4 regions of the Pseudomonas tritici genome follow, and region 3 is predicted to be linked to each of the others. Evidence: predicted binding sites of a transcription regulator. Region 3 holds the regulator's gene; each other region holds the start of a gene.
What was found. The regulator FliA, encoded in region 3, starts transcription of late flagellar genes. The targets are predictions, from matches to a motif close to CTAAAGTTTNNNNNNNNNNNGCCGNTAA.

Region 1: the regulator FliA is predicted to act here: its motif matches at 1,960-1,987, upstream of flgM (flagellar biosynthesis anti-sigma factor FlgM).
Region 2: the regulator FliA is predicted to act here: its motif matches at 2,162-2,189, upstream of HU722_RS28735 (methyl-accepting chemotaxis protein).
Region 4: the regulator FliA is predicted to act here: its motif matches at 1,718-1,745, upstream of HU722_RS13980 (methyl-accepting chemotaxis protein).

What each region holds. Positions count from the first base shown of each region.
Region 1 covers NZ_CP077084.1:4,968,115-4,973,185, forward strand. Annotated here, with positions in the region: gene cheR (protein-glutamate O-methyltransferase CheR) at 1-61, opposite strand, end outside; gene HU722_RS22585 (chemotaxis protein CheV) at 105-1,037, opposite strand; gene flgA (flagellar basal body P-ring formation chaperone FlgA) at 1,119-1,883, shown strand; gene flgM (flagellar biosynthesis anti-sigma factor FlgM) at 2,025-2,339, shown strand; gene HU722_RS22600 (flagella synthesis protein FlgN) at 2,388-2,858, shown strand; gene HU722_RS22605 (flagellar brake protein) at 2,955-3,704, shown strand; gene HU722_RS22610 (MFS transporter) at 3,764-5,071, opposite strand, start outside.
Region 2 covers NZ_CP077084.1:6,233,545-6,238,615, forward strand. Annotated here, with positions in the region: gene HU722_RS28735 (methyl-accepting chemotaxis protein) at 87-2,063, opposite strand; gene HU722_RS28740 (LysR substrate-binding domain-containing protein) at 2,240-3,160, opposite strand; gene HU722_RS28745 (NorM family multidrug efflux MATE transporter) at 3,298-4,701, shown strand; gene HU722_RS28750 (putative bifunctional diguanylate cyclase/phosphodiesterase) at 4,731-5,071, opposite strand, start outside.
Region 3 covers NZ_CP077084.1:4,586,521-4,591,591, forward strand. Annotated here, with positions in the region: gene HU722_RS20745 (chemotaxis protein CheA) at 1-619, opposite strand, end outside; gene HU722_RS20750 (protein phosphatase CheZ) at 631-1,419, opposite strand; gene HU722_RS20755 (chemotaxis response regulator CheY) at 1,438-1,812, opposite strand; gene fliA (RNA polymerase sigma factor FliA) at 1,982-2,722, opposite strand; gene fleN (flagellar synthesis regulator FleN) at 2,719-3,552, opposite strand; gene flhF (flagellar biosynthesis GTPase FlhF) at 3,659-4,975, opposite strand; gene flhA (flagellar biosynthesis protein FlhA) at 4,988-5,071, opposite strand, start outside.
Region 4 covers NZ_CP077084.1:3,140,204-3,145,274, forward strand. Annotated here, with positions in the region: gene HU722_RS13980 (methyl-accepting chemotaxis protein) at 16-1,650, opposite strand; gene HU722_RS13985 (undecaprenyl-diphosphate phosphatase) at 1,870-2,700, shown strand; gene HU722_RS13990 (DUF1294 domain-containing protein) at 2,697-3,080, shown strand; gene HU722_RS13995 (MmcQ/YjbR family DNA-binding protein) at 3,587-3,943, opposite strand; gene HU722_RS14000 (LysR substrate-binding domain-containing protein) at 3,940-4,848, opposite strand; gene HU722_RS14005 (FMN-dependent NADH-azoreductase) at 4,973-5,071, shown strand, end outside.

The DNA of each region.
Region 1 (5,071 bases), 380 kb from region 3:
TGCCACAGGCCTTTTCCAGGAAGACCCGGAACTGTTCAAAATCCAAATTACCCGTAGACACTGATACCGCCTCTTAAATCGTGTGACCGCCAGGGAAAAAGCCCCTAGCCGTGATCTGCTGCTTTGATCCGCTCGACGACCCGGGATGCCAGGTCATCGGGGCGGAATTTGGCCAGGAAGTCATCGGCACCGACCTTCTTGACCATCGCCTGGTTGAATACACCCGACAACGAAGTATGCAGGATGATATGTAATTTTTGCATGCGTGGATCGTTGCGTATCTCCGCCGTGAGGGTGTAGCCGTCCATTTCCGGCATCTCGATGTCGGAGATCATCATCAAGAATTCTTCTTCCGGCTTCTTGCCCTCGTCCACCAGCTTGCGCAGGTAATCCAACGCCTGGCGACCATCGTTGAGGGCCACCACTTCCACGCCGACGGTTTGCAGGCAACGGGTCACCTGTTTACGGGCCACAGAAGAGTCGTCCACCGTCAACACGCGCAGGGAGACTGCCTTGTGCGCAGTTTCAGCGTCCACCACACCCACGGAAATCGACTCCGAGGTGGGTGCCACTTCGGCGAGGATTTTTTCCACGTCGATGATTTCGACCAACTGGTTATCCACCCGCGTCACTGCCGTGAGGTAGTGATCGCGACCCGTGCCCTTGGGCGGCGGATGGATCTCTTCCCAGTTCATGTTGACGATACGTTCCACCGAGCGCACCAGGAAACCCTGGGTCTTGGTGTTGTACTCGGTGATGATCACAAATGGATTCTGGCGGTCCTGCAAACCTGCAGAACCGGTGGCCAGGGCCAGATCAAGAATCGGGATCGTCGCACCCCGGATATTGGCAACGCCACATACCACCGGGCTGGACTTGGGCATGATCGTCAGCTTGGGGCATTGCAGCACTTCCCGCACCTTGAACACGTTGATGCCATACAGCTGTTTGCCATCCAGGCGAAAAAGCAACAACTCCAGGCGATTCTGCCCTACCAGCTGTGTGCGCTGGTTTACTGAATCCATTACTCCTGCCATGCCCAGACTCCTACGCTAAAACCTTTGAGGGTGCGACGCGCACCCAACGCTAAACGGCACGAGCTTTGCTATTTATTGATTATGGATATTAAAACGACGGTTTCCCGACGCGCCAACCCTACACGGTTTTGCAGATTGTTCTGCACACCGCTGGCGATACTCGCCTTGGGTCTGAGCGCCACAGCCCGCGCAGATAACGTCACCCTGCCTGATCTACTTATCGGCGTCACTCAAGGCTTTCTTGAGTTCACTGTAGAAGATTATCTGGCGACCACACAGACGCCAGGGCGTTATGAAATCCAGGTCAACCAGTTGGACCCGCGTTTGCGCATGCCAATGTGCGACAAGGAATTGACAGCCACCCTGGAAAGCCCGGCACAGCCCATTGGCCGCGTGACGGTCAAGGTTCGCTGCGACGGCGCCTCGCCCTGGACCGTGTTCGTGCCGGCCCAGGTCAAGTTGTTTCGCGATGTGGTGGTGGTGGCCCGCCCACTCAAACGCACCGGCATCATCGGTTTCGAAGACGTTGTGTTGCGCGAGCGCGACATCAGCATGATCAGTCAGGGCTACCTGACGTCCCTCGATCAGGCCGTCGGGCAGAAATTGACCCGACCAGTGGTCACTGACCAGGTGATCACACTGGTGCATCTTGAGCAGGCAGAGGTGATTCGCAAGGGCGATCAGGTGGTCATTTCCGCCAGCAGTGGTGCACTGCAGGTAAAAATGCCGGGGGAAGCCTTGTCCAACGGCGGTATGAGCGAACAGATACGCGTCAAGAACCTCAATTCCAACCGGGTCATCAAGGCCAGGGTAACGGCGCCGGGGCAAGTCGAGGTCGCTTTATAGATTGCTGGTAGTGGACGCTGGGTTTTTCTACACTGTGCACGAGATGTTCCGTGCGGAGATTTATTGTCATTCGCGCCTAAAGTTAATCCGGGTATTGCCGAAAACATGGCAAGCGTCCAAATACCCAGAGGTTTTTTTATCATGGTCATCGATTTCAGTCGTTTGAATAACGCCCCATCAACGGCAGGCACTACGCGTTCCAAGGAAAGCGTGGAGGCCAAGGCCCAGCCACTGCCTGCCAAGGCAGAACAGGCCAGCGCCAGCCAGAGCGGGGAATCCGTACACCTGAGCAATGAGGCTCAACAGTTGCAGAAGGTCACTGACTCGCTGCGCGATCAACCGGTGGTCAATAAAGCCCGTGTGGCTGAATTGAAACAGGCAATCGCCGATGGCAGCTATAAAGTCGACAGCAACCGTGTAGCCAGCAAGCTGCTTAACTTCGAAGCCGAGCGCTAGGCAAAGGCCTGCGCCGGGCTTTTGGACGCTTAAAACCCAAGGCCAGCCATGCATCACGACGAAAATCTGCTACAGCTGATCATTGATGATCTAGCGCCGACGCAACAGCTGCTCGAGCTGCTCAGGGAGGAATCCCTGGCCCTCTACGGCCGCGATATGCCCCTGCTGGAAGAAATTCTGGCGCGCAAGCAGTCGTTGATTGTCCTGCTGGAACAGCACGGCAAAAAACGCAGCCAGATCCTCATCAGCCTGGGCCTGCCCGCCGACCAGGACGGCCTGGCGCAGTTGGCCAGCCACTCCTCGGTCGGCGACCAATTACTGGCCCAGAGCAAAGAACTCAATCAATTGCTCTCCCTGTGCCAGGAAGCCAACCTGCTCAACGGTCAGTCGATCCAGCTTCAGCAAGCTACGACCGCGAACCAGTTGCGTATACTTCACGGCGGTGAGCCTCCGGCGCTATATAACGCGCAAGGTTCTACCTCGCGCCTGGTCAAGCCAAGCACCCGCAGCCAAGCCTGACGCCCGTTTACAGCGCGGCCTATCCAAGGCGCGCCACATACTGGCAGAATGCCTGCTCTTGCGTGTAGTCGTATTTTGTCTGGAGATGGAAGAACCGTGTTCAACGCCCTTAATGCGGAAGATGCCCCGCAGCCACCCAAGGTCCTCACCACCCCTCTGGAAATCGCCGGCACCTTGCGGATGCTGCAAGAAAGCCATGACCCGCTGATCATTACCTTCCATGAACGCAGCCAACGCTTCCAGAGCTACTTGGTGGACGTCAATCGGGACGGCGGTACCCTCGCCCTGGATGAAATGATCCCCCGCGACGGCGAACGCCACCTCGAGAATGGCGAACCCTTCCGCATTGAAGGCTTCCATGACGGTGTGCGCGTCGCCTGGGAAAGCAACGGTACGCTGACCGTAACCGAAAAGGACGGCCACCGTATTTACACCGGCGGCCTACCGGACGAGGTGGTCTACCATCAACGGCGCAATGCCTTTCGCGCCGCGTTGAAGCTGGCGCAATTGGTCAACATTGAATTGGGCGGCGAGAAACTCCAAGCGCCGGTCAACGGCAAGTTGCTGGATATTTCCGCTACCGGCTGCAAACTGCGTTTTGAAGGCGACATTTCCGAGCGCCTGCAACTGGGCCAGGTCTACGACCGGTTTATCGCGGCCCTGCCCTTTGGCAGCATGACCACCTCGGTCGAACTGCGTCATCTGCATTTCGAAGAAAGGATCAACACCACCTTCGCCGGCGTGCGCTTCCACAACATGAGTGGTTTGGTGCAGCGTCAGGTCGAGCGTTTTGTCTACCAGCTCCAACGTGAAGCACGGCGCTTCGACAAAGACGACGATTTTTAAACCCTGACAACCGCAATAAAAAACGGGCAGATCCTTGAGGGATCTGCCCGTTTTTGCTTTCAGGGGCGCGCCCTGCTCAAGTCATGCGGATGCTCTTCGGGCCCCAGCGGCTCCGGCGGTCCCTCAAAGGGCGGCTCATCCGTCGGTGGTTGCGGCTCGATTTCCGGCTCCGGGTCGGGAACGGTGTTTTGCATCTGCTCTTGCACCACCTGCTCATCAACCCGCGGGTCCAGGGCAGCGACCAGCGGTGAACTGGACATACTGTCAGGCATTGCCACGTGATGCAGTGGCGCATCTTCCACTTGGTGCAGGTTGGTCACGGCTTTGGGCCGGATACGCCACACCAGAATCACCGCGCACAGGCTGAAGAACGCGTACAGCATCTGGCTGCCAAAGAGCTTCATCACCACGCCCGCCAACAACGGCCCGATGCTGGCGCCGACACCGTAGGTCACCAGCAGCATCGCTGTCAGGGAGACCCGACGATCGCCTTCGACATGGTCGTTGGAAAACGCCACGGCCAACGGGTACAGGCAAAACTGCACCAGCGAGCACAGGAACCCGGCGACAAACAGCACTTCCAGCGGGACTTTGGTCATGATCGCCAGCGGCAATGCCGCCACCGCGAGGCACAAGGCAAAACAGCGGATCAGCAGTGCTCGGTCATACCGATCCGACAACCAGCCCAGCGGCCATTGCACCAGCAAGCCGGCAAAAATGCAGCTACCCATGAACAAGCCGACCTGCTCGGTGCTGAGCCCTTGCTGCGACGCATAGAGCGGCGCCAGACCGTAGAAAGAACCGACAATCAAGCCCGCCCCCAGCACAGTACTCAGTGACTGCGGCACGCGCTTGATAAAGAAGCGCGGCTCCATCGGCGCCGGATGCAGCGCTGCCGGGTGAATACGCCGGGTCATGGCCACCGGCACCAGGCACAGGGCAAAACACAGCGCGACCAGCATCAGCAATTCAAGGCCAAGCTGGGGGTGCATGACCAGGATCAGTTGGCCGAGCACCAGGCCCAGATAGGACGCAATCATGTAGCCACTGAACACCACGCCACGCTGCTTGGCGTCGGCCTGCTCATTAAGCCAGCTTTCGATCACCATGTACTGGCACATCATCCCCAGGCCCACGATGATCCGCAGCACGATCCAGGCCGGCAGCCAGTCGACTAGGCCATGGCCCAGCACCGCCGCGCCGACAATGCCAGCACAGGTGGCATAGGCGCGGATATGCCCGACCCGGGCAATCAGGCGGTGCCCGATCTTGCCACCCAGCACCAGGCCAAAATAGTTGGCCGCCATCAGCGCACCCACCCACAGGCTGTCGACATGGTCGGCCGCCAGGCGCAAGGCCAGGTAGGT
Region 2 (5,071 bases), 1.6 Mb from region 3:
CGGTACATCCGAAAACCAGAGGTGCCTGCATCGCGGGCAAGCCCGGCTCCCACACGAGCCAGGTCCCACAATTGACCTGCGGAGTTTCAGCGGAACCGATCCACCTCATGCCGCAAACCCGCCGCCAGCGTCTCCAGTTCCTTGGCGGTAATTGCCAGGTTCGACACCACTTCACGCTGCTCGCTGTTGGCCAGCGCAATGCTTTGCAAGTTGCTGCTAAGCAAGGTCGCGGTGCTGCTCTGTTCCTGGGTGGCCGTGGTGATCGCAGCGAACTGCTCACCGGCCGAGCGGCTTTGCTCATCGATACGCGCCAGGGCCGAAGCCACGTCGGCGTTACGCGACAGACCTTCCTGCATCAGCACGTTACCGTGCTCCATGGTGCTGATGGCATTGCCGGTTTCTTGCTGGATACTTTGGATCATCCCAGAGATTTCGTCCGTAGCCTCTCGGGTGCGCGACGCCAGGTTGCGTACTTCATCGGCGACCACGGCAAAACCACGCCCTTGCTCACCGGCCCGTGCGGCCTCGATAGCCGCGTTGAGTGCCAGCAGGTTGGTCTGATCGGCGATCGACGTAATCACCCCGACGATCCCCCCAATTTCCTGGGAGCGCTGGCCCAGGGTGTTGATCACCGTGGCCGTGCTGTTGAGGGCCGTGGCGATGTGCTCCAGGGACGACGACGCCTCTTGCATCGAGTTACGGCCGATGCGGGTTTGCTGAGCGTTTTCCTGGGCCAGGCGCTCGGTGGCACCCATGTTGTCAGCGATGTTCAGCGAGGTGGCGCTGAACTCTTCTACCGCGCCGGCCATGCTGGTGATCTCGCCGGACTGCTGCTCCATGCCTTCATAGGCACCACCGGACAAACCGGACAACGCCTGGGCGCGGCTGTTGACCTCTCCAGCGGCGTTACGGATGTGCGAGACCATGGTCGACAGCGCTTCACCCATCTGGTTGAAACTGCGCGCCAGCTGGCCGATTTCATCATGGCTGGACACATTCAGGCGTGCGCTCAAATCACCCGCGCCCAAGGCTTCGGCCTGGCGCACCAAGTCGCCCAGTGGCGCCAGTTTGCTGCGCAGCAGCCAGACGGTTGCACCCACTGCCAGCAGCATCGCCAGCACGCTGCCAATCACCAGCCGGATGCCGACATCCCACGTCACCGAGCGAATCTCCGCTTTGGGCATGCTCGCAATCACGGCCCACGGCCCGCCTTCGAAGGGTACCGACACGCTGTAGAAGTCTTCATTTTTGTCAGCCCAAAAACGGCCAACACTGGGCGCCTTAGCCAGGTCCAACATAACGGGCACCGCTTGATCCGGCGCCTGCACGCCAGCCGGCGGCACCAACCAGCGCTTCTGCTCATCCAGCAACGCCAGGGAACCGGTCTTACCGATACGGAAGCGTTTGAGGTTCTCGAACTGCGCGTTCTGGGCGTCAGTATAGTCAAAGCCGATGAACAGCACCGCGATGACTTTGCCGCTGGTGTCGCGCACCGGGCTGTATTGCGTCATGTAGGAACGATCGAACAACACCGCTCGGCCGATGTAGGTCTGGCCACTGGATACACGCGGATAGGCCGGCCCATTGCGGTCAAGCACAGTGCCAATAGCGCGATTGCCATCCTGCTTGGTCAGGGAAGTGCTGACACGGATGAAGTCGTCGCCGCTGCGCACAAATACCGTGGCCACGCCACCGGACATCTGCTTGAACTCGTCCACTTCCTGGAAGTTGTTGTTCAGGAGATCGCTGCCCAGGAAGAGGCTCGGGGTCTGTACGCCGGCGACCGCGACTGGTTGATCGGCCCGTACGCTCAAGCCGGCACTGAAGCGCTTCTCGAACAGCCCGGTCAGGCGCTCGGTGCTCTCACGCAGCGTGCTGTGGAACGTGTTGAGTTGGTCGGCGAGCAGCCGCGCTTCACTGGCCAGGTGTTCCTCGCGGGTATCGAGGTTGGCTGAGTCGAGGGAGCGCAGGGCAAAGACAGTGCTGCCACCAATGGCGACAGCCAGAATCAAGGCTAAAGCGATACCTAACTGTGAGGCTATCCGGGCGCGAGGTTGAGACATGAAGGCTCCTGGCCGAGGCCAGGATCATCCTGATCTCATAGCGCTGCTCGGCAAATTATCTGGTGGGGAACGTTGTGCACGAAGTTTCCAACACACCTACTTCGGCAGGTCGAGACAATACTTGAGCGATCTACAGGGGTATCGCGCAAACGATTGCACGAACGGTTTGCCATCCCTCAATCGAGGCATTCGACCCGGGGCAACTCCATCGCCTTGACTTCCGCCTGCAGAAACTCCGCCAAGCGCCGCAAACGCTCGCCACCGGGACGGGTTTTCGGCCACACCAGGTAGTAATTTTCGCCACTGGCCACGGCGGTTGGCCAGGGCAAACTCAACCGCCCCTGGGCCACGTCTTCGGCCACCATCAGCAAGTCGCCCATCGACACACCATAACCCCGTGCGGCGGCGATCATGCCCAGCTCGAGGGTATCGAATACCTGGCCGCCCTTGAGCGACACTTCGGATGACAACCTCATGCGCTCCAACCAGTAACGCCAGTCACGACGATCTGGCGTCGGATGCAGCAGCTCGGTGGCTGCCAGCCGTGCCACATCCCAAGGGCCGTCGTTCAGCAGGTTGGGGGCGCCGACCGGTATCAGCATTTCGGCAAACAGGTAACACGCCTCCCAATCTGCCGGGAAGTGGCCATTACTCAGCAATACCGCGCAATCGAACGGCTCCTGATTGAAATCCACTTCGTCGATGTTCATCCAGGCGCTGGTCAATTGCACTTCGTTGCCCGGCTGCAATGCGCGGAAGCGACTGAGCCGCGCCAACAGCCAACGCATGGTCAGGGTCGACGGTGCCTTCATGCGCAGGATGTCATCTTCGGCGTTCAGGGTATGGCAGGCCCGTTCCAGCGCGGCGAAACCTTCTCGGACACCGGGCAATAGCAGGCGCGCGGCTTCGGTGAGTTGCAAGGTGCGCCCACTGCGCTGGAACAGGCGGCAGGCGAAATGCTCTTCTAATGTGCGGATATGTCGGCTCACTGCACTTTGCGTAATCGAAAGCTCCTCTGCCGCGCGGGTAAAGGAGTTGTGCCGGGACGCGGCTTCAAATGCGCGCAACGCATAAAGCGGAGGAAGACGACGCGACATATGGAAACCTCCTACAGAACAATGCAGCACCCTACCATGAGTTTTAGTCATGCGAACGATCGCATTTATCCCTTTGTGCAACGGTCGGAGAGCGCCGAGAATCAACCCTTCCCCACCCCTCTGACTTTTCGAGCGTGATGATCATGCAGCATCCGGCACGTACCGAACTCTGGGCCATTCTGCGGCTGTCAGGGCCGTTGATTGCCTCACAGTTGGCGCACATGCTGATGGTGCTGACCGACACCCTGATGATGGCCCGCCTGAGCCCCGAAGCCCTGGCCGGTGGCGGCCTGGGTGCGGCGAGCTATTCGTTCGTGTCGATTTTCTGCATCGGCGTGATCGCCGCCGTGGGTACGCTGGTGGCTATTCGTCACGGCGCGGGCGATATCGAAGGCGCCACTCGGCTGACCCAGGCCGGGCTATGGCTGGCTTGGCTGATGGCTTTGGCGGCCGGCCTGTTGCTGTGGAACCTCAAACCGCTGTTGCTATTGTTTGGCCAGACCGAAACCAATGTGCACTCCGCCGGGCAATTCCTGACGATTTTGCCGTTCGCCCTGCCCGGCTTCCTGAGCTTCATGGCCCTGCGCGGCTTCACCAGCGCGATAGGCAAGGCGACGCCGGTAATGGTGATCAGCCTCGGCGGTGCGGTGGCCAACTACCTGCTCAACCACGCGCTGATCGAAGGCATGTTTGGCCTGCCGAAGCTCGGCCTGATGGGCATCGGGCTGGTCACGGCCATCGTCGCCAACGGGATGGCACTGGCGTTGATGTGGTACATCTCCCACAACCGCACCTACGCGGCGTACCCGCTGAGCAACGGCCTGCTACGTCTCAACACCCGATACCTGCGCGAATTGTGGCGCCTGGGCCTGCCGATTGGGGGCACCTACGCGGTGGAAGTCGGGCTGTTTGCCTTTGCGGCGCTGTGCATGGGCACCATGGGCAGCACGCAATTGGCAGCGCATCAGATCGCGCTGCAGATCGTCTCGGTGGCGTTCATGGTGCCGGCGGGGATGTCCTACGCGATCACCATGCGCATCGGCCAGCACTACGGTGCCGGTCAGTTGTTGCAGGCGCGTATGGCCGGTCGCGTCGGGATCAGCTTTGGTGCTGCCGTGATGTTGGGATTTGCGCTGGTGTTCTGGCTATTCTCCGACCCGCTGATCGGGCTGTTCCTCGACCATAACGACCCGGCGTTTCACGACGTGATCGTGCTGGCCGTCAGCCTGTTGGCCGTCGCGGCCTGGTTCGAGTTGTTCGATGGCGTACAAACCATCGCCATGGGCTGTATCCGCGGGTTGAAAGATGCCAAGACCACCTTCCTGGTCGGCCTAGGCTGCTACTGGCTGATCGGTGCGCCTTCGGCCTGGCTGATGGCCTTCACCCTGGGCTGGGGGCCGACCGGCGTGTGGTGGGGTTTGGCGCTGGGCCTGGCGTGTGCGGCGGTCAGCCTGACATGGGCGTTTGAAGTGAAGATGAAGCGGATGATTCGGCGGGAGCCGGAGGTTCGCACTGGATTCCAGGCGATGCAGCCTGACTAGAAATCCCACATTTGGATTGGGTTTACCGCTCAACCCAGCAAAGCCTGCTGTCCCTTGCCAAACGTCAGGTAATCCACTAACTCCGGTAATGGCAGTGGCTTGCTGATCAGGTAACCCTGCGCCTGGTCACACCCAAACAGCCTCAACAACGCTAGCTGCTCAGGCGTTTCCACCCCCTCGGCAACCACTTCCAGGTTGAGGTTGTGGGCCAGGTTGATCATGGCGTGCACCAGTTTGCGGTTTTCTTCACGCTCTTCCATCCCACCGACAAAGCTCTTGTCGATCTTCAACAAGGCAATCGGCAGGCTGTTGAGGTGCACGAACGATGAGAAACCGGTGCCGAAATCGTCCAGGGAAAACCGCACGCCAA
Region 3 (5,071 bases):
CGAACTGGCCTTTGCCGTGCAACTGGTCGAGCAGGGATTCGAACTCAGCGTCGGTAATGTCTTCGCTGGTCGGCGCCGCTGCCGGAGCAACGGCGGCCGGTGCTTCTGCCTCGGCCTTGACGGCACTGAGGGAGTTGAGCAGCTGTTCGAACTCGCTGTCGGTCACGTCCGGCTCGGCCTCAGCCAACGGCTCAGGCGCCGCTTCTGCTACCGGCGCAGCCGACAGGTCGGCGGGCTCCGCATAACGTGCCAGCGCAGCCAACAGTTCCGGCGTGGCCGCGGTGATCGGGGAACGTTCGCGGACTTCGCTGAACATCCCGTTGACCGCATCCAGAGCTTCGAGAATCACGTCCATCAACTCCGAATCAACGTGACGCTCACCCTTGCGCAGGATGTCGAACACGTTCTCGGCGATGTGGCAGCACTCCACCAGCTCATGGAGCTGGAGGAAGCCGGCGCCCCCTTTTACAGTGTGAAAACCGCGAAAAATTGCATTGAGCAGGTTCGCATCATCTGGTCGGCTTTCCAGCTCGACCAGCTGTTCGGACAGCTGCTCTAAAATTTCGCCGGCCTCTACAAGGAAATCCTGAAGGATTTCTTCATCGGCGCCGAAGCTCATGTGGGTGCTCCTTAGAAGCCTAAACTGGATAACAGGTCATCAACATCATCCTGACCCGATACAACGTCTTCACGTTTATCGGCATGAATCTGCGGACCTTCACCCTTGGCGAGATGTTTTTGTGGATCTTTTTCCGAGAGGATCGCTTCGCGGTCATGTTCGATACCGGCAAAACGGTCTACCTGGCCTGCCATAAGCACTAATTTGAGCAAGTTGCTTTCCACTTCGGTGACCAACTGGGTCACACGCTTGATCACCTGGCCGGTGAGGTCCTGGTAATCCTGGGCGAGCAGAATGTCGTTGAGGTTGCTGGAAACCGTGCGGTTTTCCTGCTCGCTGCGTGACAAGAACCCTTCGACCCGACGCGCCAGCTCACGAAACTCTTCAGCCCCGACTTCGCGACGCATGAAGCGGCCCCAGTCAACGCTGAGGGCCTGGGCTTCGGTGGCCATGCCATTGACCAGGGGCGTGGCATTTTCCACCAGGTCCATGGTGCGGTTGGCCGCCGCCTCAGTCAGCCTGACCACGTAGGACAGGCGTTCGGTGGCATCGGTGATTTGCGAAATTTCTTCGGCCTGGGGCATATGCGGGTCAATCTGGAAATTGACGATCGCACTGTGCAGCTCGCGCGTGAGCTTGCCCACTTCCTGATACAGGCCGCGGTCACGGGTCTGGTTGAGCTCATGGATCAACTGCACCGCGTCGCCGAACTGGCCTTTTTCAAGGCTTTCGACCAACTGGTGAGCATGCTTTTTCAGGGTCGACTCAAAGTCTCCCTGTGACGTTTCTTTATGCTCCATAGCTCCCCCGCGATGGCATTAGCCGTGGATGCGTTCGAAGATTTTTTCGATCTTCTCTTTCAAGGCCAATGCAGTGAATGGCTTGACCACGTAACCGTTAACCCCGGCTTGGGCGGCTTCGATGATCTGCTCACGCTTGGCTTCGGCGGTCACCATCAGCACAGGAAGGCTGCGCAGCTTTTCGTCAGCACGCACGTGGCGCAGCAAGTCGATACCGGTCATGCCCGGCATGTTCCAGTCTGTTACCAGAAAGTCGATGCTGCCGCTGTTGAGGATCGGAATGGCTGTGATGCCGTCATCCGCCTCGACCGTGTTAGTGAACCCAAGGTCACGCAACAGGTTTTTTATGATCCGCCGCATCGTTGAGAAGTCATCAACGATGAGGATTTTCATGTTCTTGTCCAATTCGACCTCCAAGCAGTCTTAAACGCGCCCAGCACCTGGACGCGCCATTTCATTCAACAGGCATTACACAAAAAGGACTGCCGGGGCCACCACGGGTCGAACCCGCGAAGGTCAATCACCGTCGCGGTATCGTCTGCAGTGCCCCCCACACTGCCTGTCAGCGCGCTCGCCACTCTCCCAAACGCCCCCGCAAGCGGGCTGCGCACTGGCTATGCAACTGGCTGACCCGCGATTCACTGACCCCCAGGACCTCACCGATTTCCTTGAGGTTCAGCTCTTCGTCGTAGTACAGCGCCAACACCAGCCGCTCACGCTCCGGCAAATTGGCAATCGCTTCCGCCAGCGCCCCCTGGAAGCGTTCATCTTCCAAGTCGCGCGATGGCTCCATATGAGCGCTCGCGCCGTCTTCGTGCAGCCCTTCGTGTTCGCCGTCCTGCAACAGGTCGTCGAAACTGAACAAGCGGCTGCCCAAGGTATCGTTCAAAATCCCGTAATAATCGTCGAGACTCAATTGGAGTTCGGCCGCAACTTCGTGATCTTTAGCGTCGCGACCGGTTTTTGCTTCAATTGCGCGAATTGCGTCACTGACCATGCGCGTATTGCGGTGTACCGAACGCGGCGCCCAGTCGCCTTTACGCACTTCATCGAGCATCGCGCCACGGATACGGATACCCGCATACGTCTCGAAACTCGCCCCCTTGCTCGCGTCGTATTTGGTCGACACTTCGAGCAAACCGATCATGCCGGCCTGGATCAAGTCTTCGACCTGGACGCTGGCGGGCAGGCGTGCCAGCAAGTGATAGGCAATGCGCTTGACCAAGGGCGCGTAGCGCTCGATCAACTCGCCCTGGCTGTCACGGGCAGACTTCTTGTAAGCGTTGTAGCCGTTCGCTGTCATAGCACCGGTCCTGCGCTCGTCTGATGCACCAATCGCTCGACGAAAAACTCCAGATGCCCCCGAGGGTTGGCGGGCAACGGCCAGGTATCGACCTTCTGGGCAATAGCCTTGAACGCCAATGCGCATTTGGAACGAGGGAACGCTTCGTAGACTGCACGCTGCTTTTGCACAGCCTTGCGCACACACTCGTCGTAGGGAACTGCGCCAACGTATTGTAAGGCGACATCGAGGAAGCGGTCCGTGACCTTGGTCAACTTGGCGAACAGGTTGCGCCCTTCCTGCGGGCTCTGGGCCATGTTGGCCAGGACGCGGAAGCGGTTCATGCCGTAGTCGCGGTTAAGCAGTTTGATCAGGGCGTAGGCGTCGGTGATCGAGGTGGGTTCATCGCAGACCACCAGCAAGACTTCCTGCGCGGCGCGCACGAAGCTGACCACTGACTCGCCGATCCCGGCGGCGGTGTCGATCACCAGCACGTCGAGGTTGTCGCCGATATCACTGAACGCCTGGATCAGGCCGGCATGCTGCGCTGGGCTCAGGTGCACCATGCTCTGGGTGCCAGAGGCGGCCGGCACGATGCGGATGCCACCGGGGCCCTGCAGCAGCACATCGCGCAGCTCGCAGCGGCCCTCGATCACATCGGCAAGGGTGTGTTTGGGCGTCAGCCCCAGCAGAACGTCGACGTTCGCCAGCCCCAGGTCAGCATCCAGCAGCATGACGCGACGGCCAAGCTCTGCCAGGGCCAGGGACAAATTCACTGACACGTTAGTTTTTCCGACGCCACCTTTGCCGCCGGTCACCGCGATCACCTGTACGGGATGCATGCTGCCCATTTTATTTCTTTACCTTGTCTTGCTTAGACGCAGGCTACATGGCTTGGCCGCGTGAATCGCTTGCAGACCATCGATGTAGATACATTTCATTGTGTTCATCCTGACCTCAACCCACCCGTTTTGCGGGGCTGTGGTAAAGGTCGGCGAACATATCGGCCATCGCTTCCTCGCTAGGCTCTTCTTGCATTTGCACGCTGACTGCACGGCTGACCAACTGATGACGGCGCGGCAGATGCAGATCATCCGGAATCCGCGGCCCGTCGGTCAGGTAGGCGACCGGCAATTCATGACTGATGGCCAGGCTCAGCACTTCACCCAGGCTCGCGGTTTCATCGAGCTTGGTGAGGATGCAACCGGCCAGGCCACAACGCTTGTAACTATGATACGCAGCGGTAAGAACCTGTTTCTGGCTGGTGGTTGCAAGCACCAGGTAATTCTTCGACTTGATGCCACGCCCGGCGAGGCTTTCCAGCTGCATGCGCAAGGCCGGGTCGCTGGCTTGCAGGCCGGCGGTATCGATCAGCACCACGCGCTTGCGCAGCAACGGGTCGAGGGCGTTGGCCAGGGACTGGCCCGGATCGACGTGGGTCACCGGCACATTGAGAATTCGGCCCAGGGTCTTGAGCTGTTCCTGGGCGCCAATACGGTAGCTGTCCATGCTCACCAGCGCGATATTCTGCGCGCCGTACTTGAGCACATAACGCGCCGCCAGCTTGGCCAGGGTGGTGGTCTTGCCCATGCCGGCAGGGCCGACCATGGCAATCACACCGCCCTCTTCCAGAGGTTCGATTTCCGGCGTGGTGATCATCCGCGCCAGGTGCGCCAACAACATGCGCCAGGCCTGGCGTGGCTCTTCGATTTCGGTGGTCAGGGCCAGCAGGTCGCGCGACAACGGGCCGGACAGGCCGATGCGTTGCAGGCGGCGCCACAGGTTGGCCTGTAGCGGCTTGCTGCCTTGCAACTGCGTCCAGGCCAGCGAGCCTAGCTGCACTTCGAGCAGTTCGCGCAGGCCGTTGAGTTCAAACCGCATCGAGTCGAACACACGCTGGTCGACGCCAGCAGCCGGGGCTGGTGCGGCGGGACGCGGCGGTTCTTTGAAGGTCGGCTCAACCAACGGCTCGGAAGCCGTCAGCGGCAAGCCAGCGAACAATTGGCGATTGGTGGTGGCATCGCTGTCGCCACGCATGCTCAGTTCAGCCTGGGCCGAGACAATGCGCGACGCGGTCTTGCGCAGCTCGTCTTCGAGCTCCATGTTCGGCACGCGCGGCGCCAGTGCCGAGGGGGTGTAATCCAGGGCAGCCGTCAGCTCGACACCGCCGGCAATACGACGGTTTCCGATAATCGCGGCGTCGGCGCCCAGCTCATCACGAACCAGTTTCATGGCCTGACGCATATCGGCGGCGAAAAAACGCTTAACTTGCATAACCCACTACCCTCAGCCGTTCGGCCCTACTGTCGCGACGATAGTCACTTGCTTATTGTCAGGAATTTCCTGATAAGCCAAAACGTGCAAATTCGG
Region 4 (5,071 bases), 1.4 Mb from region 3:
CCGCTCACTACAGGACTAGACTTTGAACTGGCGCAAGAGGCCGTCGAGCTGGTCGCTCAGGCCGCGCAAATGCACACTCGCCACGCTCGACTGTTCCGCCGCCAACGCCGTGCTGTGGGACAAACCGGCGGCCTGGGTGACGTTCTGGTTGATGTCTTCCACCACATGCGCCTGCTGCAGCGTGGCGCTGGCAATCGACGCGTTCAGGCCGTTGAGGTTGTGCAGGGCCTGGCCGATGGCGGTCAGGCTGGCGCCGGCCTGGCCGGCTTGCTCGATGGTCAGTTGCGACGCGCTGTGGCTGTCGCTGATCACTTTGACCGCCGCTTCGGAGTGGCCTTGCAGGCGCTCGATCATGCCCTGGATCTCAGCCGTGGATTTTTGCGTGCGCTGAGCCAGCAGGCGCACTTCATCGGCCACCACCGCAAAGCCGCGGCCTTGCTCGCCGGCGCGTGCCGCTTCAATCGCCGCGTTCAAGGCCAGCAGGTTGGTCTGGTCGGCGATGGAACGGATGACCTCGAGCACACTGCCGATCTGGGTACTTTCAGCGGACAGGGTACGAATCACCTCCACGGCCTGGCTGATGGTGTTGGACAGTTGGTCGATCTGTTGCAGGCTGCCGTCGATATTGACCTGGCCTTGTTGCGCCTGAGCCTGTGCGTCGCGCATTTCGCTGGCGGCGTGCTCGGCGTTCTTGGCCACATCCTGCACGCCGTAGGTGACTTCATTGATGGCGGTGGCCACCAGTTCCATCTGCTGGGACTGTTGCTGGCTGCGGTCATGGGCCTGGGTCGCATTGTTGCCCAGTTCCAGTGAGGATTGGCCCAAGGCATTGGCGCACACCTGCAGCTGGCTCACCACCTGGCGCAGCTTGGCGGTGAAGCTGTTGAAGTGATGGGCCAATTGGGTGACTTCGTCCCGGCCGTGGGTGTCGAGGCTGCGGGTCAGGTCGCTTTCGCCGCTGGCAATGTTGCCCATGGCGTTCACCGCGTCCTGCAACGGTCGGACGATGCTGCGCGCGATGAGCGACACCAGAACGGCCATCATCAGCGCGATACCCAGGCCGATAAACGAGGCTTTCCAGACCTGGGCGCTGAACTCGGCCTGCACATCATCCACGTACACACCGGAACCGATAATCCAGCCCCACGGCTGGAACAGTTGGATATACGAGGTTTTTGCGACTGGCGCGTCGGCACCAGGCTTCGGCCAGCGATAGTTGACGATGCCGGCGCCCTTGGCCTTGGCGAGGATCACGAACTCGTTGAACACGGCAAACCCGTCAGGGTCACGAATGGCCGAAAGGTTCTGGCCATCGAGCTTGGGGTTGGCCGGGTGCATGATCATCACCGGCGTGAGGTCGTTGATCCAGAAATAGTCGTCATCGTCGTAGCGTAAGCCACGCACCACGCTCAGGGCCTGTTTCTGCGCGGCTTCGCGGGTCATCACGCCAGTCGTCTCGAGGCTGTGATAAAACGTCAGGATCCCGCTGGCGGCCTGGACCACGTGTTGGGTCTGTAGGCGCTTGGCCTGGTACAAGTCGTCATGGATCTGCTTGAGCATCAGCAAACCCAGGGCCAACAGCATCAGCACGGCGACTATCAGGATCAGCCAGAGGCGCCGGCTGATCGACATATTGCGCAAACTGTTCATCGTCCTGTCACTCCGGGCTTTTTATAATTGTGGGCGTTGCATCGACTTTTCCGCCTTGTCTGATAGGCTTTCGGCCTGTATTCGGAAAACCTGAGTACTGTCTGATTTTTCACAGGATTTTTGCGGGTTGGGGGTAAAACCCAGCATCGTGTCTTGTCGTCAGTGAACCATTAAAAAGATCAACGAGGCTTGCCATAGAGCAAGACCTTTGGGGGAAGCATGGATTTTTGGACCGCCATACAGGCATTGATTCTTGGCGTTGTGGAGGGGCTTACCGAGTTCCTGCCGATTTCCAGCACTGGCCACCAGATCATCGTCGCCGACTTGCTCGACTTTACCGGCGACCGTTTCAACGCGTTCAACATCATCATTCAGCTGGGCGCCATCCTGGCCGTGGTGTGGGAATTCCGTGGCAAGATTTTCGAAGTGGTCAGCGGCCTGCCGACCCAGCGCAAGGCCCAGCGGTTCACCGTCAACCTGCTGATTGCGTTCTTCCCGGCCGTGGTGTTGGGGGTGATTTTCGCCGACCTGATTCATCATTACCTGTTCAACCCGGTCACCGTAGCCACGGCGCTGGTGGTGGGCGGCGTCATCATGCTGTGGGCCGAGCGCCGCGAGCACGAAGTACACGCCGAGACCGTCGATGACATCACCTGGAAAGACGCGCTCAAGGTCGGCCTGGCGCAGTGCCTGGCGATGATTCCGGGCACGTCGCGGTCCGGCTCGACCATTATCGGCGGCCTGTTGTTCGGCCTGTCGCGCAAGACCGCCACCGAGTTCTCGTTCTTCCTGGCGATGCCGACCATGGTGGGTGCGGCGGTGTATTCGGGCTACAAGTACCGTGACCTGTTCCAGCCTGCGGACTTGCCGGTGTTCGCCATCGGCTTTGTGACCTCGTTCATCTTCGCGATGATTGCGGTCAAGGGCTTGCTCAAATTCATCGCCAGCCACAGCTATGCAGCGTTTGCCTGGTACCGCATTGCGTTTGGCTTGCTGATCCTGGCGACCTGGCAATTCGGCTGGATCGACTGGGCTGCGGCCAAGGCATGATGATTCAGCATCCACGCTTGAAGGCAGCGCTCTTCGTGCTGCTGTGCGCGGCGCCGCTGTTGGGTTCGGTATTGGTGTGGCAGCGCGGCGAGACCGTGATCCCGCTGGCGGCGTATGGCGTGGTCAGCGTGATTGCGTTTTTCCTGTATTGGAGCGACAAGCGCAAGGCGCGCACTGACAGTTGGCGTACGCCGGAGAATATCCTGCATGCCGTGGAACTGGCGGGCGGTTGGCCGGGGGCGTTGATTGCCCAGCAGGTGTTCCGGCACAAGACGCGCAAGGTGTCTTATCAGGTGCTGTTTTGGGTGATTGTGTTGCTGCACGAGGTGTTTTGGCTGGATCAGCTGTTTTTGGGTGGGACACTGGTTTCGGTGCTTTAGGCTTGGGTATCTGGTACTACGCCAGACCTGTGGCGAGGGAGCTTGCTCTCGTGGCGGCCTGATAGTCGCTCGAGCCCTATCAGGTGTAAATGAAGTTCAAATGTGGGAGCTGGCTTGCCTGCGATGGCTATGTGTCAGGCGCTAGAGTTTTCTGGTTGGGGTACATATCCGTTGCTGCGGTCACGGCCACTTAGGGTTCCGCCCTTACGGCGGCTCACTTTGGAAAAGCCCCAAAGTAAGCAAAGGGCTCTTGCCCCACCACTCGGCACCTCGCCTAGGCTCGGTGTGCCCTCACTCCGGCTTGAATCCGTGGGCCGCCGCGATGGGCCATCCTTGGCCCAGCGCGGCTAACCCGGCGTCCTGCCGGGTTACCCACGGATTCAAGCCTGCGTTCGGCCAGCGTGGTTGACGGGGCGCCTGAGATCAAGATCAAGATCAAAAGCAAAGCAGAGCAAATTAAAAGCAGAGCAGCCGATAGTCACTTAGATAACTAGGGTGCTTTTGCGTCAATCATCCAGCAACAGCCCGACCTGCGTGCGCTTGGGCAACTTGCTGACCACCAACTGGTGGGACCGCTGCAACAAGTCACGCAGTTCATCGGCCCCAAGCGGGTAGGGCGTGTTCATGATGATCCACTGCGCGCGGGCCAGATACGGCGCCGGGTGGATGCCTGGGCGGTCCACATGGCCGAGGAACAGTTCCTTATCGACCTTGAACGCCAGCGATTCACCGCGCAGGTTCTGCAGGGCGAACATCTTGTTGCCGGCAATCGAGAACACACGCACACCGCCCCATTTATAGTCCTCCCGCGCACCGGGCAGGCTCAGGCAGAAGCTGGCGACGTGTTCTTCGGTCATCCTCATAGCAAGCGGTCTCCACAGCCTTTGAAGCCCTCTTCCAGGTAGTCGATCCAGGCACGTATCGCCGGCAGCACGCCGCGCCGATGCGGGTAAACCGCCTGCAGCCAGCCGCCCGGCAACGACCATTCAGGCAACAATTGCACCAATCGGCCGCTGGCCAGCTCTTCTTCGCAATACATCATCGGTAACACGGTAAAACCCACGCCCATGATGGCGCTGGCTTTACGCACAATGAAGTCTTCGATGCCCAGGCGGGCCTCCATCACCAGTTCGTGAGGGGTGCCCTGTGGGTCGAGGATACGTTGATGCACCATGCGGTCTGCCTCCAGTGCGCCGAGTATGGGCAGTTGCCTGAGGTCGTCGAGGCTGTTGACCCGGCGCTCGCGCACGAATTCGGGACTGGCGACCAGCACGGTCTGGGCCTGGCGCAAGCGTTTGGTCACCAGTAGCGGGTCTTCATCACCGAGTTCACGCACGCGCAAAGCCACATCGATACCTTCCGCCACCAGGTCGACACGGCGATTGACCAGGGTCATTTCCAACTGCACCTGGGGGTGGGCAGCGAGAAAGCCCGCGACCAGCTCCGGCAGAATATGCTGCGCCATGCCCACCGGGCAGCTGACCCGCAGCCGACCACGGGGTTCGCTGGACATGCTGGCCACGGCCTCATCGGCCATTTCCGCTTCCAGCAGCATGGCCTGGCAGTGGCGCAGGTAGCGCTCGCCGACGGCGGTGAGGGTCAATTGGCGGGTGGTGCGTTGCAGCAGGCGCGCGCCCAGGCGTTCTTCCAGCTCGGCGATGCGCCGCGACAGCCGCGACTTGGGAATTCCCAGCAATCGCCCGGCCGCCGCGAAGCCACCGGCTTCCACGACTTTGGCGAAATAATAGAGGTCGTTGAGGTCTTGCATGGTCAGCCTATTGTCCTGTCAGTGGGACGAACTATCGCATTTAAGCTGCCTTATCGGCTATTGGTTTCATGCGTAGCATCACCACCATCTGATCGCCCCTGACGATCCTAACCGGAGATCCCACATGAAACTCTTGCATATCGATTCCAGCATTCTCGGCGACAACTCGGCGTCCCGTCAGCTCAGCGCGGGTGTGGTCAAGGCCTGGCAAGCGGCGGAGCCG